Regions from separate parts of the Streptomyces sp. NPDC060027 genome, predicted to be linked through region 3. Evidence: riboswitches for the same ligand, from Rfam matches in the RefSeq annotation. Region 3 holds a riboswitch; each other region holds the start of a gene.

Region 1 (3,269 bases), on a different contig from region 3:
GACCAGAGCGCGGACGACACCGCCTGGGCGATGGACCGCATCATGCGCGGCGAGGCGACCGACGCGCAGATCGCCGGGTTCGTGGTGGCCCTGCGGGCCAAGGGCGAGACCGTCCAGGAGATCTCCGGACTCGTCCGGGCGATGTACGAGCACGCCAATGTGATCGAGGTGCCCGGGCGCACCGTCGACATCGTCGGTACGGGCGGCGACGGCGCGAAGACCGTCAACATCTCCACGATGTCCTCGATCGTGGTGGCCGGCACCGGCGCCAAGGTCGTCAAGCACGGCAACCGGGCCGCGTCCTCCGCCTCCGGGGCGTCGGACGTCCTGGAGAAGCTCGGCGTCAATCTCCAACTGCCGGTGAGCCGGGTCGCCGAGGTGGCCGAGGTGGCCGGGATCACCTTCTGCTTCGCGGTCAAGTTCCACCCGGCGCTGCGTCATGTGGCGGCGGCCCGCGGCCAGTTGGGCATCCGGACCACCTTCAACGTGCTCGGACCGTTGACCAACCCGGCGCGGGTGAAAGCCCAGGCGGTCGGCGTCGCCGATGCACGGATGGCGCCGATCGTGGCGGGCGTGTTCGCCGAGCGCGGCAACTCCTCGCTGGTCTTCCGCGGCGACGACGGCCTCGACGAACTGACCACCACCGCGGGCTCCCACGTCTGGGTGGTCCGTGACGGCTCGGTCACCGAGGAGCGCTTCGACCCGCGCGACGTCGGGCTCGACATCGTCCCGGTGGAGGCCCTGCGCGGCGCCGACGCCTCGTACAACGCCGAGGTCGCCCGGCGCCTGCTGGACGGCGAGACCGGGCCCGTACGGGACGCGGTCCTGCTGAACTCGGCGGCGGCCCTGGTGGCCCTGTCGCCGACCGGCGCTCCGCTCGCGGACCAGCTCCGCGCCGGAATGGCGAAGGCGGCCGAGGCGATCGACTCCGGGGCCGCGAAGCGCACCCTCGACCGGTGGGTGGCCGCCAGCAACGCCTGATCCCCGGGCGAGGCGACGCGGGGCGCAGTCCACGATCCGGACTGCGCCTTGCGCGTCGAAGATCTTCTGGCAAGATGCTGTATCAGGTCATGAGTGACAGTCATGAGGCCCCGGCCGACTGTCCGGCAACCCTCCGTCCGTGGCGGGGTGCCCCGGGTGAAGACCAGGTCGTAGGCAGCGAGGCCTACGGCAAGCGCGGACCCCTCCCGCTCTTCCGAGTGGATGCAACCAGGGGTCCTGGTCGTTCGAGGGAGCCTTCTGTGAGCAAGCGAATGCGATAGGGCGTCGAGCCCCACCTCCGCGCACCCTTTTCACCCTTCCCTGCGCTGAGCCCTGCCTCCGGGCGGCCGGCTCGCGCAGCGATCCCGCCTGCCTCTCACAGGAGCTCGCCATGTCTGTCTCCACCGCTGCCGCCGACCGGACCGTTTGTGCCCCTCTGGCCGTTCTGGGCCGGGATGTCAGCGTCCCCCTCGTCACCGGCGGCGAGGTCAGCTACGCCGCCCTCGACTACGCCGCCAGCGCGCCCGCCCTCCAGCGGGTGTGGGACGACGTGGCCGCGTACGCGCCGTACTACGGCAGCGTCCACCGGGGCGCCGGCTACCTCTCGCAGCTGTCCACCGATCTCTTCGAGAACGCCCGCAGGACCGTCGAGGAGTTCCTCGACTGCCGCGCCGGGGACCAGGTGGTCTTCACCCGCTCCACCACCGACTCGCTCAACCTGCTCGCCGCCGCGCTCCCGGCCGACTGCCAGGTCTTCGTCTTCGAGACCGAGCACCACGCCTCGCTGCTGCCCTGGCGCGACGCCCGGGTGACCTACCTGAACGCCCCGCGCACCCCGGGCGAGGCCGTCGCCACCCTGGAGCGCGCACTCGCCGGCCGTGACCCCCAGGGACCGGCCCTGGTCTGTGTCACCGGCGCCTCGAACGTCACCGGGGAGCTGTGGCCGGTGCGTGAGCTGGCCGCCGCCGCGCACGCCCACGGCGCCCGGATCGTCCTCGACGCCGCGCAGCTCGCCCCGCACCACCCGGTGTCGGTCCAGGACCTCGACGTCGACTGGGTCGCCTTCTCCGGGCACAAGCTGTACGCGCCCTTCGGCTCCGGTGTCCTCGCGGGCCGTTCCGACTGGCTGCGCGAGGCCGAGCCGTACCTCGCGGGCGGCGGCGCCAGCCGCAAGGTCTCCCGGCGCGCGGACGGCGGCGTGGACGTGGAGTGGCACGACAGCGCCGCCCGGCACGAGGCGGGCTCGCCGAACGTCATCGGCGCCTACTCGATCGCGTCGGCCTGCAAGGCGCTCACCGAGGAGGGCTTCGACACCCTCGTCGCCCGTGAGCAGCACCTGATCCGTACCGTCCGCGCGGGCCTCGCCGAGGTCCCCGAGGTCCGGGTCCTCTCCCTCTTCGGCGACGACGCCCCGCGGGTCGGCGTCATCTCCTTCGTCGTCGAGGGCTGGAACAGCTCGCACTTCGCGGCCGCGCTCTCCGCCGAGTACGGCATCGGCGTCCGCGACGGCCTCTTCTGCGCCCACCCGCTGGTCCGCACGCTGCTCGGCAGCGACCCGGAGACCCAGGGGGAGTGCGGCGCCCCCGAGGCGGCCCCCGGGGAGAAGTCCCTCAACGCCATCCGCGTCAGCTTCGGCGCCGGTACCCCCGACGAGCACGTGGAGCGTTTCGTCCGCGCGGTGCGCGAGCTCGTCCGGGACGGCGCGCGGTGGCGGTACCGCACCGAGGACGGCCGCTGCGTCCCGGCCGTCTGACGCCCGCGCGGGTCCCGCCCGGAGGCGGTGTCCCGTCGGTCAGGAGTCGAGGCCGATCGCGAACGCCGCCTCCAGGTCGTGCTGCGAGTACGTACGGAACGCCACGTGCGTGTCCGTCGCCTCGACGCCCGGGATCTTGCTGATCTTGCCGGGGATGACGTCCGCCAGATCGTCGTGGGCCTTGACCCGGACCATCGCGATCAGGTCGTAGGTGCCGGTGACGGAGAAGACCTCGCTGACGCTCTCCAGCGACGCGATCGACTCGGCGATCTCGGGGATCCGGTCCACGCTGGTCTTGATGAGGACGATCGCGGTGATCACGGCTGGTTCTCTCCCTCGGGGGCCACTGCTGGGGATCTCACCCTACTCGCGGTCCACCTGGCCGGGCTGCGGCGCCGGGGGTCCCGGCAGCGCCCCCGGGGAGGGTGCGGCGGCCGTACGGCGCCCGTAGCGCGCCCACGCGTAGACGAAACCCAGCGAGAAGCCCACGAGGTGGGCCAGATAGGCGACCCCGGGTCCGGAGTCGCTGCGGCCC
Region 2 (3,269 bases), on a different contig from region 3:
TGGGTGCCGTACCACTTGTGCACGTCGTGCACCTCCACCGCGGCCGGCTGGATCTCGAGCGCTCCGATGATCTCGGCCGACGGAGCCGTCTCCGGTGCCTGGTCCTCCGGAGCCGTCCTGGTCTTGACTGTCGTCTGACGCGCTTCGTCGGTCATATCGCCGTCTCCCTCCGGATCCGGGCCCGCACGTCGCGCAGACCGTTCCGTACCTTCTGCAACGGGGTCGGCGGCAGGGTGCGCAACGCGCCCCGCGAGTAGTGCCGCTCGACGTAGAACTGGATGACGGACACGACGCTCGTCAGGATCAGGTACCAGGCGGTGGCGACCAGGAGCAGCGGCACGATGTCGCCGGGGTAGGTGCTGCCCATGCTCTGCACGGAGCCGAACAGGTCCAGCAGGGAGACGTAGAAGACCAGCGAGGTGCCCTTGATCAGGCCGATCAACTGGTTGACGTAGTTAGGGGTGATGGAGCGCAGCGCCTGCGGGAAGACGATCTTCGCGAACTGGTACCGCTTCGGCAGTCCCAGGGCGGAGGCCGCCTCGTGCTGGCCCTGGTCGACGGAGAGGATGCCTCCGCGCACCACTTCGGAGGCGTACGCCGCTTCGTTCAGGCTCAGTCCGACGACGGCGACGGCCATGTCGGTGGCCAGACGGGACTCGTCGAAGGTGAAGAAGGCCGGACCGAACGGCACCCCGACGCTCAACGTCTGGTACAGCGCGCTGAAGTTGTAGAGGAACAGCAGGACGACGATGAGCGGTACCGAGCGGAACAGCCAGGTGTAGACCCAGCTCACCGCGCGCAGCACCGGGCTCGGGGAGAGCCGGGCCAACGCGAGCAGGATCCCGCCGAGCAATCCCAACACCGCGCTGTAGACGGCGACTTCGAGGGTGATGAGCAGACCGTCGAGGATCGTCGGGCGCAGGAACCAGTACTGGAAACGGTCCCACTGGTAGAAGGGGTTGGTCACCAGGCCGTGGGTGATCTGGGCGACCAGCACGAGCACGACGGCCGTGATGATCCAGCGGCCGGGACGCCGGAGGGGCAGGACCCGTTGAGCGGCCGGGGTCTTGGGCGCGGCGGGGACGTCGGGACGGGGGATGGCCTGGGCGGGCGGCGCTGATCCGGAGGACACAGCAAGGCCCGGAGATTCACTCATGGAGAGCTCCAGCGGATTCGGACACCCCGGACCACGGCGAGCGGCAGCGTGACGCGGAGCCGTAACGGCTCGGCACGAAACGAGGGCACGGGCGCACATGGCACGGGGGCTGGACGGAGAAGGGGCACACCGCTACAGCGGTGGTCGTCAGCGATTCGGAAGAGGGGCCGTCAGCCTTGGCAGAGGGTGCGACACGTGTCCGTACACAGCGCGCTGTTGACGCGAAGCAGGTCGACGGAGCGGTCGGCGCACAGCACGACGCGACCGAGGCGCCGCCATGCGGCCGTCCCGTCAGCTGCGTTCATCGCCGTCACCATCGTCTCTCCGGCCCTGGGGCATCCCGTTGTGGGCCGCACGTTAGGCCCGCCCCGAAAAGAATGTCAATGCGGGTGACCACCAGGTGAGACCGCGTGCCCGGCGTTCTTGACGGCGCCACAGGGCGCACCGAGACTGGCATGGACGGTCACGATTGTCAGCGCCCACGGTGCGGGTTCGTCCCGCACCTGTGGTCATCGGCCCCGGCTCGCTGACAGGCAACCCTTCCACCGCGACGGGGTGCCCCGGGTGACGACCGGGTCCCGCCGGTGCGGCGGGGCAAGCGTGGTCTCGCGTCTCGCGAGCCCTGGAGTGGGACCGGTGAGAATGCCCAGGAACGGCTTGACGAGGCGCCTGCACATCGATCTGTTGCGTGTCTCCAGCGCTTACTGATCCGCAGCCGGTCCGTTCGATCCGGACCGGTGCGACGAGCGCAGTCGTTCCGCATTCGGCCGCTGGTGCCCACAAGGCGGCGGTGGCTTCCTCGTTCCCCAAGGGAGAGTCATGCCTGAGACAGCTTCGCGCACTTCCAGCACGGCCAACTCACGTCCCTGTGACCAGGTTTCGTTCCCCTCTGAGCTTCGTCTCAAGGTGGCGACGCCCTCTGCCCTCCCCCACCGCGTCGACAGCCGGATCGGTGTCGGCCTGGCCGGCGGCTTCTACCCGGCACCGCACCGCTACGAGCTGTATCTGTCGGAGAGTTGTCCGCTCTCGCTGCGCATCGCGATCACCCTCGACCTGCTGGGCCTGAAGGACTCCGTCGCCACGACGGTCCTGACGCATCCCGCCGGGACACCTGACGCCTTCGCCTCGCTGCGCCGCGCCTACGAGTCCACCGAGCACCACTACGACGGACCGCTGACGGCGCCCGCGCTGTGCGACCGGTGGAGCGGACGCATCGTCAGCAACCACACCCCCGACATCCTCCGCGATCTCGCGGGGCTGCTCTCCGGTCACGGCGCGGGGTGCCCCTCGACGCTGCGTCCCCCGGCCCTCGCCGCGGACATCGAGGCGCTCCGCGACCTGCTGGACCGCGATGTCACGCCTACCGCCCAGCCCTCGGAGCTCTCCGCGGCGCTGGAGTTGTTGGACTGTCAACTCGCCGTACGGCCCTATGTCCTGGGCGAGACGCTGACGGCGGGGGACGTGGACGTGTGGGTGGCCCTCACCCGACTGGGCCCGGACGGCGCCCTGCGCTCATTCCCCCAGCTCCAGGACTACGTACGCCGCCTCGGCGACCACCCCGCCTTCCGGAGCGGAGGTACCGCCGGGCGGCGGTGAGGAGCCCGTAGCGCCCACCCGAACGGGTGAGCGGGGTGCTCACACAGACGGCTGCTCGGAGAACCGGACGCCGGCCCGGCGTCCGGTCCGTTCAGCCGCCTGGGATCAGTACGATGCGCACGCCCTTCAGGGCCGAGGTCCGCTCCCGGCCCTGGTCAAGGGTGTCCAGCCCCGCGCCCAGGACAGGTCCTGAAGTCCCGGAGGCGGCCGGGACGGTCCACCGGGATTTCACCGGTCTGCCGCGCCCGCGCACATGCGGTCCGTCGACGTTCGGCGCAGTCTATGAGCGTAGGAGAGCGACACCCAGACCACACGTCCGGCGGTCATAAGGAATGGCGATGGCTGACACAGGCGCGTCGACACCGCCGTCGGGGGCGCAGCGCAGGATTCTCGCCCCGCTCGCCCTCGCCCAGTTCATCTGCAGCTTCGCCGGTTCCAACATGAACGTGATGATCAACGACATCAGCGAGGACCTCGACACCACCGTGCAGGGCGTGCAGATCGCGATCACGATCTT
Region 3 (3,269 bases):
CGCCGGAACGCGTCGACCGCGGCTGAATGTATCTGTCCAACTGCCGTCTGCAACAGGTCAATCGGACGAGAATTCTGGGCATGGCTGATCGTTGACATGCGGAGGATATGCAAGGATTCAGGGCAAGTCGGGCCCCGTAAATGCCATAAACGGCTCAAAAAGGCGGGGCAGTTTGGCTACTTCTTGTCGGATGCCGGGCGAGGACTCATATGCATCCGGCATGAAACCAACATCGAAAGCGAAGCGACTTCCCCAACTGTAGCGCGCTCAACCCTGCAGAATTGCCCCCTCCGTTTCTCTCACGGAGGGGGCAATTCTATGAACTCAGCGTGTTCGGCATTACCGAGGGTAACGATCAGCCTCCGGCGACGGCCGGAATGATCGAGACGCCCACACCGTCCGGGGTCGCCGTCTCCAAGCCCTGCTCGAACCGGACGTCGTCGTCGTTGACGTACACGTTGACGAAGCGTCGCAGCTTGCCCTGGTCGTCCAGAACGCGCGCGGCGATGCCCGTGTGGTTCTTCTCCAGGTCGGCGATGACCTCGGCGAGGGTCGTACCCTCGGCCGTCACCTCGGCGACGCCCCCGGTGTAGGTGCGCAGGATGGTGGGGATGCGGACGTTGACGCTCATGATGCGAGGCCTGCCTCTCGGAAGGAGTCGAGGTTCGGGCGGATGGTCGCGGTCAGCCCGGTGTCCGAGGCCACCGCGTCCAGAGTCTTGAGGCCGTCGCCGGTGTTCAGCACGACGGTGGTCAGGGTCGGATCGAGGAGACCGTTCTCGATCAGCTTGCGGGTGACGCCGACGGTCACGCCGCCGGCCGTCTCCGCGAAGATGCCCTCGGTGCGCGCGAGCAGCTTGATCGCGTCGACGATCTGCTCGTCGTTCACATCCTCCACGGCACCGCCGGTGCGCCGCGCGATGTCGAGCACATACGGCCCGTCAGCCGGGTTGCCGATGGCGAGCGACTTGGCGATGGTGTCCGGCTTCTGCGGGCGCACGACGTCGTGACCGGCCTTGTAGGCGACGGACACCGGGGAGCAGCCCTCGGCCTGGGCGCCGAAGATCTTGTACGGCCTGTCCTCGACGAGCCCGAGCTTGATCAGTTCCTGCAGGCCCTTGTCGATCTTCGTGAGCTGGGAGCCGGAGGCGATCGGCACGACCAGCTGGTCCGGCAGCTTCCAGCCGAGCTGCTCACAGATCTCGTACGCCAGCGTCTTGGAGCCCTCGGCGTAGTACGGCCGCAGGTTGACGTTGACGAAGCCCCAGCCCTCGCCGGCCGGGTCGCCGATCAGTTCGGAGCAGAAGCGGTTCACATCGTCGTAGTTGCCCTGGATACCGACGAGTTCGCCGCCGTAGACCGCGGCCATGACGACCTTGCCCTGCTCCAGGTCGTGCGGGATGAACACGCAGGAGCGGAAGCCGGCACGGGCCGCCGCGGCACCCACGGCGCCGGCGAGGTTGCCCGTGGAGGAGCAGGAGAGGGTGGTGAAGCCGAAGACGCGGGCCGCTTCGATGGCCTGGGCGACGACGCGGTCCTTGAAGGAGTGCGTCGGGTTGCCGGAGTCGTCCTTGACGAAGAGCTTGCCGGCGTCGACACCGAGCTCGCGGGCCAGGTTGTCGGCCTGGACGAGCTTGGTCCAGCCGGGGTTGATGTTCGGCTTCTGCGCCACGTCCGCGGGGACGGGCAGGAGGGGCGCGTAGCGCCAGATGTTCGCGGGTCCCGCTTCGATGCGCTTGCGGAGCTCTTCGGTCTCGTAGGCCGAGAAGTCGTAGGCGATCTCCAGCGGGCCGAAACACTCCTCGCAGGCGAAGACCGGTCCGAGCGGGACGCGGTGCCCGCACTCGCGGCAGGAAAGCGCCGCTGCCGGACCGAGGTCCACCGCATCGGCGGAGTTCACGGAGTTCGTGGTGCTTGCAACTGTCTGCGCAGCCATGGAGGCGAGGCCCTTTCTCCTCATCTTCCTCACGACGCACTTCGCCGTGAGACGGATTTGGCACCTTCCCTAGCCGGGAGCCTCGCGACGCGATCGACATCGATCGGTACGAGACCGGCTGGAGGGTTGCCGGGGCTTCATCGGGCCGTATCCCTCTGCCCCTCTGGATGAGCGGTATTTGATTGTTGAACTGTTGAACGCGATACGCGCCGATGATCCAGGACATGCGATGGTCATCCGCGTTGTTCAAGACTGTAACCGAAGGCCAGGACAGTTGAGATAGTCGTCCGCACCGCGAGACGACGGCAATCGATCTGCCGCTGGCCGCAGCGGGCACGCTGATGAGAGCGTGTGATCAGACAGTGAGGAGCCGCAGACCGTGCTGAAAGATGTCGAAAGCTGGCTGAGCACACGCTCCTGGTCCCTGACCGACCGCCCGCTCCACAAGCTCATGGCCGCGAAACGTTCCACCGGATCGACGGTCAGCGTCGTACTGCCCGCGCTCAACGAGGAGGAGACGGTCGGCGAGATCGTGGCGATCATCCGCCACGACCTGATGCAGCAGGTGCCCCTCGTCGACGAGATCGTCGTCGTCGACTCGGGCTCGACCGATCGCACCTCGGCGGTCGCCGCCGCCGCGGGCGCGAGAGTCGTGCACCGCGACGACATCCTCCCGCGGATTCCCGCGGTGCCCGGCAAGGGTGAGGTGCTGTGGCGGTCGCTGCTCGTGACGAGCGGGGACATCGTCTGCTTCATCGACGCGGACCTCAGGGAGTTCTCGTCCGACTTCGTCACCGGGATCGTGGGCCCGCTGCTCACCGACCCCGGGGTCGATCTGGTCAAGGCCATGTACGACCGCCCGCTGGGCGGCGCCTCGGGACAGGGCGGCCGGGTCACCGAGCTGATGGCCCGCCCCCTGCTGAACATGCACTGGCCGCAGCTGGCGGGCTTCGTCCAGCCGCTCGGCGGCGAGTACGCGGCCCGTCGCTCCCTGCTCGAACAGCTCCCGTTCCCCGTCGGCTACGGCGTGGAGCTGGGCATGCTCGTCGACGCCCTGCACCTGGTGGGCCTGGACGCCCTCGCCCAGGTCGACGTCGGCGTCCGCAAGCACCGTCACCAGGACGGCCAGGCCCTGGGCCGTATGGCCGCCGCGATCTACCGCACCGCCCAGCTCCGGCTGGCCCGCGGCCACCTGATCCGCCCCGCCCTCACCCAGTTCGAGCGCGGCCGGGACGGTTTCCAGCCGCGCACGTACTCGGTGGACACGGAGGAAAGGCCCCCGATGAGCGAAATCTCCGAGTACCAGCGGCGCAAAGCCGCGTAGACCAGCCCTC

The links. Region 3 has a riboswitch for S-adenosylmethionine ahead of thrC (threonine synthase). Riboswitches for the same ligand answer to the same signal wherever they lie in the genome.
Region 1: another riboswitch for S-adenosylmethionine. It lies ahead of ACFWBT_RS20240 (aminotransferase class V-fold PLP-dependent enzyme); the one in region 3 lies ahead of thrC (threonine synthase).
Region 2: another riboswitch for S-adenosylmethionine. It lies ahead of ACFWBT_RS00475 (cell envelope biogenesis protein OmpA); the one in region 3 lies ahead of thrC (threonine synthase).

The regions. Positions count from the first base shown of each region.
Region 1 is NZ_JBHWVI010000076.1:17,401-20,669, forward strand. Features, by position in the region: gene trpD (anthranilate phosphoribosyltransferase) at 1-981, shown strand, start outside; SAM riboswitch class IV at 1,067-1,183, shown strand; gene ACFWBT_RS20240 (aminotransferase class V-fold PLP-dependent enzyme) at 1,373-2,734, shown strand; gene ACFWBT_RS20245 (Lrp/AsnC ligand binding domain-containing protein) at 2,774-3,055, opposite strand; gene ACFWBT_RS20250 (rhomboid family intramembrane serine protease) at 3,098-3,269, opposite strand, start outside.
Region 2 is NZ_JBHWVI010000001.1:119,834-123,102, forward strand. Features, by position in the region: gene ACFWBT_RS00465 (amino acid ABC transporter ATP-binding protein) at 1-155, opposite strand, end outside; gene ACFWBT_RS00470 (amino acid ABC transporter permease) at 152-1,156, opposite strand; SAM riboswitch class IV at 1,618-1,763, shown strand; gene ACFWBT_RS00475 (cell envelope biogenesis protein OmpA) at 2,063-2,752, shown strand; gene ACFWBT_RS00480 (MFS transporter) at 3,091-3,269, shown strand, end outside.
Region 3 is NZ_JBHWVI010000201.1:12,936-16,204, reverse strand. Features, by position in the region: gene ACFWBT_RS34060 (MoaD/ThiS family protein) at 356-631, opposite strand; gene thrC (threonine synthase) at 628-1,935, opposite strand; SAM riboswitch class I at 1,953-2,109, opposite strand; gene ACFWBT_RS34050 (glucosyl-3-phosphoglycerate synthase) at 2,315-3,259, shown strand.